Regions from separate parts of the Pseudomonas sp. Teo4 genome, predicted to be linked through region 3. Evidence: riboswitches for the same ligand, from Rfam matches in the RefSeq annotation. Region 3 holds a riboswitch; each other region holds the start of a gene.

Region 1 (2,193 bases), 1.1 Mb from region 3:
GGTTGCGCAGCAATGCCTGCAGAATCACCCCACAGGTCGCCAGCCCGGCGCCACAGGCGGCCGCCACCAGGGTGCGAGTGAGGCGGTAGTTCCAGACGATGCCAGCATCGATTGGGTCGACCGGGTAACCGGCTTGCCACAAGTGGTTGGCCAGCACCTGATAAACCACACGGGGGGACAGATTGGCTTCACCGATGGCGGTACCCGCCAGAAGGGCGGCAAGCAGGGCGGCCAGAGCCACGATGCTCAAGGGCAACAAACGCTTCATCACTGTGCTGCTTTACCGCTGGCGAAGGCTGCGGACAAAGTCTGCAGGCCCCGGAACAGGCGAATGCCGGCCTGCATGGCATCGGCGTCGAGGATGATGATGCGGTTGTTCTTCACCGCGTCCATGTTGCGGGTCACCGGGTCGCTGTGCAGGAAGTCGAGTTTTTTCTGGTAGTCGTCGGCCGGGAAGCGGCGGCGGTCCATGCGGGCGATGATCAGCCAGGTCGGGTTGGCCTTGGCCAGGGTCTCCCAGCCCAGGGTTGGCCATTCCTCGTTGGACTCGACCACATTGCGCACGCCGAGGGTGCGTAGCATGAAGTCGGCCACACCCTGGCGACCGGCCACGTAAGGGTCAATCTGAAGGTCGGCGCTGGAGAACCAGAACAGCGCGTTGGTGTTGGACAGGTCCTTGCCAGCAAGTTGTTGCCTGGCGCTGTCCAGGCGTGCCTTGAGGTCGGCGTTCAATGCAGCACCACGGTCCTGCACGTCGAAGATTTCGGCCAGCTGGCTGACGCTCTTGTAGATGCTCTGGACCTGGAACGCCTGCAGGCGGGTACCGTCGGCGCCGACCAGGTTGTCCTTGCCTTCGCAGTCCGAAGGCAGCAGGTAGGTGGGAATCTGCAGCTCAGCGAACTGCTCGCGGGTGCCCACGACGCCCTGGGCGCCAACCATCCATTCGAACTGCACCGCCACCAGTTGCGGGCGCTTGCCTACCACCGCTTCGAAGCTGGGCTCATTGTCGGCCAGGCGCTCGACCTTGTCGTTCACCGCCTTGTACTCGGGCAGCACGTTGTTGAACCACAGCGAAGTCCCGGCCACTTTGTCACCCAACCCCAGGGCATAGAGAATCTCGGTACCCGCCTGGCCGATGGTGACGGCGCGCTCGGGGGCCTGGGTGAAGGTCTGCGGCATGCCACAGTTGTCGATGGTGAGCGGGTAGTGGGTGGCGGCCTGGGCCAGGCCAGTAAGGCTCAGGCCTGCGAACAGGATGGCGAAGCGCAGCAGCATGGTCGGGCGATCTCCTATCGGTCGGTTCACGGCATGAACGCACGGACAGGCATCGCCAAGCCCCTTGCGCACGGCGCGGGGCAGCACCCTGAAACGGGTGGAGATGGCCATCCCGGACACCCCGCCGGTGGGCCGGCAGGTCTCCTGACTGGTGCGTCCTGGCCCAGCTCCGGCCTTCCCGGGTCGGCAGACCCAGTGGCGTGGTTGGAGCGGGCTCGGCACCTACAGTTGCGGGGGCAGTTCCGTTTGGCCTGTGCAGACAGGCCCGGGATTCCCTATTAATTCCGTGGTGGAAACCGGCGGGCCGCATGGTAGACCATTCGGCCGCCGGGTGAAAACGTCATTTCAGAAGTACTTAAGCCAGCTGATGTCTCGGCGGCGCGCCTTCAGCCGGCCGAACGCACGCACCGGCAGGTACAGCGCCACCGCCAGCAGCACGGCCACCAGCCACACTGCACCAATGCCGTCGAAGCCGAAATAGTCGCCATGGTTCAAGCCGAACAGGGCAACGCAGGCCAGGTACAGCAGCTTCAGCACATATAGATGCAACAGGTAGAAGAACATGGGGGCTGCGCCGAACACGGCCAGGGCAGTAATCCAGCGCGCTTGGCCGGCGCGTTCGAAGGTGCGCAATAGCAGCAGGCCGCAGCCTAGGGTCAGCGCCAGGAACAGCAGCGAAGGCGGGTACTTGGTGATGTTGAAGAAGCTCATCAAGGTTTGGCTCAGGGTCGGATAGCCGCTCCAGGGCGCCTCGCCGTAACCGTTGAGCATGCGCAGCACGACAAAGCCCAGCAGGACGAACACGCCGGTCATCAACAGGCGGTGCTGGCGTTGCCCAGCCTCGCTGGCGCGGGCGAACCATGGGCCGATGCCATAGCCCAGGGCGATCACCCCGATCCATGGCAGCACCGGGTACGA
Region 2 (2,193 bases), 1.4 Mb from region 3:
ATGTAGTAGAGCTGGTTGCTGGCGCTGAGCTGGTCGCTGAGGGTCCAGTCGGTGGTGAAGCGGGTCCACTCGTCGTGGTAGCGCTGCACGTCGTTGTCGATGTTGTAGTTCTTCTTGCCCAGGCTGGAACGGTAATGGCCGTCGATCAGCGGTGTACCGAAGTAGTTGGCTGGCTCGGCGTCGCTGCGTTCGTGGGCCAGGGTGAAGCTCAGGTCGTCGCTGGCGTCGAAGCGCAGCGCGGCGCTCATGGCCAGGCTGCGTGAGTCGGTGCGGTCGACCCAGCCGTTGCCGGCCTGGCGGTTCAGGGTCACCCGGTTGCTGAGGCGGTCGCTGAGGCTGCCGCCGCTGTCCAGGCCCAGTTGCTGGCGGTCCCAGGAGCCGTAGCCCAGGCGCAGGTGGTTTTGCACTTCGCCACTGAACGGCTTCTTGGGGATCACGTTGACCACCGCGCCGGTTGCGCCTTCACCGTACAGCACCGAGGCGGGGCCGCGGATGATGTCGATGCGCTCGACCAGCCACGGGTCCACCGGGAAGGTCTGGGTGCCGGCACCGGTGTACAGGCGCGCGCCGTCGAACAGGGTCATCACCGAGCCGTGTCCGGTAAAGCCCCGGGCCGAAAGGCCGGTGCCGCCGTCGCCGGGGGTGCCGATGAAGCTGATGCCAGGCGAGCGGCTGACCGCGTCCTGCACGGTGAGGTTGTTGCGTTGCTCGATCTGCTGCGCGCTGATGCTGCTGGTGCTGACCGGGGTTTCCAGGGCGCTGAGGTTCAGGCGCGAGCCGGCCTCGGTCGGGGTGGCCAGGTTCACGCTGGTGTCGTCGTGAATGCCGGTGATGGCCGTGGAGGGCAGGGCCAGGCTTTGCTGTTGCTCGGCCAGGGCAGGAACAGTCGCGGCCAGGCAGGCCGTCAGGGTGTGAAGCTTGAAGATACGGGACATGTCGTTCCACTGCTGCAGGAATGAATGGATCCCGGTGGAAAACACGCAAAGGCGAACCACGCACGCAGGCGCGCACGCGGAAACCGGCCTGCGCCCGCCCACCGCGGGTTGCCAAGTGAAGCTTCAGGCCGGTCTCCGGGCTTGCGAGGGTCATGAAGCCTTCACCTTCCCATGCGTGTGCACAGTGGTATGTCGAAGGGTTCGCTCGCTTACCGTTGCGGGGGCAGCGCCGGACTTGTCGTGGACCACGACGCACCGGCTTCCCGTTTCACCCTGCGCGCGGCGGCGCAGGACACCTGAAACTGGCGCGCATCTGACCATCGAAACGGCTCTGCGTCAATGGATTGCGCGGTTTTGAGGGGACGTTATCGACCCCGGCGGCGCGATACCCGGGCTTCGATGTTCTTGCGCCCGATCAGCAGCGGCGGTTTTTCCACCACCGGCTCATCGGCCAGCCATTTGTACATCACCAGGCAGTCCACCAGCCCCAGCCGGGCATGGCGGTACGCCTTGGGCAGGCGGCCGACGGTCTCGAAACCAAGTTTCTGCCACAGCGCCACGGCCACTTCGTTGCTGGCCACCACCGAGTTGAACTGCAAGGCCAGAAAGCCCTCCTGGCGCGCCAGCTTCTGCGAGTGTTCGCACATCAGCCGGGCCACACCACGGCCGCGTGCGGCTTCGCAGACCATGTAGCCGCAGTTGCCCACATGGGCGCCGGGGCCGGCTGCGTTGGCCTTGAGGTAGTACGAGCCGAGCAGTTCGTCGTTTTCTTCCGCCACCCAAGTGCGCAGAGGCAGTTCCAGCCACAGCTTTTGGGCTTGCTCGTAGCTGAGCGTGGGGTCGAAGGCATAGGTTTCGCGGGCCTGGACGACGGCCTGGAAGGTGGGCCAGAAGCGCTCGAAGTCTTCAGGGGTCATGGGGCGAATGTGGATCATGCGGGTTCCTGCAAGGGCTGAGGTGCCCAGTCTGAGTAACGCGGCGCCGTCGTGCAAGGGCGGCGGCGCCGCTTGGGCTCAACCTTCGGCCTTGCCCACGGCGTCCATCACCCGTGCCGAGTAGACCAGGGCGGCACCGGCATTCATGGCAACGGCCACGCCCAGGGCTTCGGCGATTTCTTCACGGGTGGCACCGTGCTTGACGGCTTGTTGCGAGTGCACGGCGATGCAGCCGTCGCAGCGGGTGGTGACCGCCACGGCCAGGGAGATCAGCTCGCGGGTCTTGGCGTCCAGGTGGTTGGTCTTGGCGCCCGCACCGCTGG
Region 3 (2,193 bases):
TCAGTCGTCCCTATCATCCTCAAACCAATGGCAAGCTCGAGCGCTTCCATCGTTCTCTCAAAGCTGAGGTGCTCGATGGGCGCCAGTTTTCCACGCTGATGGAGGCTCAAGCTGCGTTTGATCGATGGCGCGATATCTATAACCTCCAACGGCCTCATCAAGCCTTGGGATACCAGGTGCCTATAGACCGATACCGCACCAGTACTTGGGCCTATCCGCAGCAGTTGAAGGCGTTTGAGTACGGGCCTGACGATGTAGTGGCCAAGGTCTATCACAGCCGGTTCCGTTTCCAGAAACGTTACTTCAGTATTGCGAAAGGCCTGGCTGGGCATGAAATTGCTATACGTCCTAATGCTGAAGGCGGGGGCTTGTTCAATGTCTACTTCTGCCATCATTTCCTGCGGACAATCGACGTGACCAAGCCGGATTACGGTTCATAATCTGTCAACCATGTCTCCGCACACGTGTCCACCATGTGTCCGGTCCGTACACCAAGACCAAAGGAACCCGCCGTAAGGGCGGAAAGGTGAATAAGCGCCTCCATCGCAAATGGATATTCACCTGCCTCAAGTGCCGCTAAATTCCTGCTTTTCTGCTTTTCTGCTTTTCTGCTTTTCTGCTTTTCTGCTTTTCTGCTTTTCTGCTTTTTGGCCGTCGTCGGTTTTGAAAGTTTGGAGCATATCCATTCACGGTGGTGACGCACATTCACCTTTCCGCTCTTACAGCGGGTCCCTTTTTGTCGTGGCTGTACGGACTGGACACATGGTGGACACGTGTACGGTCCGTACAGTCGTGGCAAAAAGGAACCAAAAACCGTCGGCTCCTACATCCGGCCCCTACGCTTCGCTCCGGGGTTCCCTCGCTCCGGTCTTGCTCCCGGGAGGACCGCGCTGTACGGCCCATCCTGGGCCGCAGCGCTTGACGGGCATCCATGCCCGTCACCTCCCTCCGCAAGACCTCCACTCGGCCTCCTGAAGTCGCAATCTGCTGCGTCTGAACTACCGCGCGCTAGAAGCAAAAGCAGAGCAAAAGCAGGGCAAAATCATTCTTGAAATGTAACTGCATTTGACGCGCATCCCGCCCCGTGCTCTCCTTACGCCTTGCGTTCAGGTGCCCCCTAGGGGGGTGAAACGGGAAACCGGTGCGTCACAGCCCCTCGACAGGGCTGGACAAGGCCGGTGCTGCCCCCGCAACGGTAAGCGAGCGAAGCGTCTAGACCACTGTGCCAGTGCATCAGGCATGGGAAGGTGACCTTTTCCAAGGAGCCCTGCTCCTCCTCGCAAGCCCGGAGACCGGCCTGGCGTTCATGAACACCCCGCGGTGGGCGGGCGCTGTCGCATTCCCCTGGGCACTTCGCGCCCGGGGTTGCCGCGCCTGCCCATTGCCCACAAAAAGCAGAGGAACGCGTCATGCCCGTCACCAGCGCCAAACACAGCATCGCCACCCCCATTACCCTCAGCCAGCGCCTCGTTATCGCCGTAGGTGCCAGCCTGCTGGGCCTGTGCCTGGTCTATTTCGCAGGCTTCTCGCACATCGAAGCGGTCCACAATGCCGCCCACGATACTCGCCACAGCGCCGCCTTCCCCTGCCACTGAGCCCGCCCGCATGATCAAGCGCATCGCCCGTACGGCAGGCTTCAGCGGCTTGCTTGCCGCACTTCTGCTGACCTTGCTGCAGAGCTTCTGGGTCACCCCCCTGATCCTTGAAGCGGAAACCTACGAATCCGCCGCGCCAGCTGTTGAACAGCACAGCCATGAAGGCGAAGCGGCGCACACCCATGAACACAGTGCTGAAGCCTGGTCACCGGAAGATGGCTGGCAACGTGTGCTGTCGACCACCGGCGGCAATCTGGTGGTGGCCGTTGGCTTCGCGCTGATTCTGGCTGCGCTGTACAGCCTGCGCGAGCCAAACCGGGTAGCCACCGGCGCATGGTGGGGCCTGGCCGGGTTCGCCGTGTTCTGCCTGGCCCCCACCCTCGGCTTGCCACCGGAACTGCCCGGTACCGCCGCCGCAGAACTGGGGCAACGGCAAACCTGGTGGATCGGCACCGCTGCCGCTACCGCATTGGGCCTGGCATTGCTGGTTTTCGCCCGGCATGGCTTGCTCAAAGCGTTGGGCGCGGTCGTGCTGGTCCTGCCGCACGTGATCGGCGCGCCGCAGCCTGAAGTGCACCAAAGCCTGGCCCCCGAAGCA

What was found. Region 3 has a riboswitch for cobalamin ahead of PspTeo4_RS09925 (CbtB domain-containing protein). Riboswitches for the same ligand answer to the same signal wherever they lie in the genome.
Region 1: it holds a riboswitch for cobalamin, as region 3 does, so the genes downstream of both, PspTeo4_RS05210 (ABC transporter substrate-binding protein) here and PspTeo4_RS09925 (CbtB domain-containing protein) in region 3, are expected to answer to the same signal.
Region 2: it holds a riboswitch for cobalamin, as region 3 does, so the genes downstream of both, PspTeo4_RS03780 (TonB-dependent receptor) here and PspTeo4_RS09925 (CbtB domain-containing protein) in region 3, are expected to answer to the same signal.

Annotation. Positions count from the first base shown of each region.
Region 1 is NZ_JAXCIL010000001.1:1,091,409-1,093,601, forward strand. Features, by position in the region: gene PspTeo4_RS05205 (FecCD family ABC transporter permease) at 1-268, opposite strand, end outside; gene PspTeo4_RS05210 (ABC transporter substrate-binding protein) at 268-1,275, opposite strand; cobalamin riboswitch at 1,392-1,591, opposite strand; gene PspTeo4_RS05215 (DUF1624 domain-containing protein) at 1,621-2,193, opposite strand, start outside.
Region 2 is NZ_JAXCIL010000001.1:765,447-767,639, forward strand. Features, by position in the region: gene PspTeo4_RS03780 (TonB-dependent receptor) at 1-935, opposite strand, end outside; cobalamin riboswitch at 1,044-1,250, opposite strand; gene PspTeo4_RS03785 (N-acetyltransferase) at 1,301-1,870, opposite strand; gene PspTeo4_RS03790 (carboxymuconolactone decarboxylase family protein) at 1,949-2,193, opposite strand, start outside.
Region 3 is NZ_JAXCIL010000001.1:2,176,666-2,178,858, forward strand. Features, by position in the region: gene PspTeo4_RS09915 (IS481 family transposase) at 1-440, shown strand, start outside; gene PspTeo4_RS09920 (hypothetical protein) at 428-709, opposite strand; cobalamin riboswitch at 1,092-1,316, shown strand; gene PspTeo4_RS09925 (CbtB domain-containing protein) at 1,410-1,595, shown strand; gene PspTeo4_RS09930 (CbtA family protein) at 1,606-2,193, shown strand, end outside.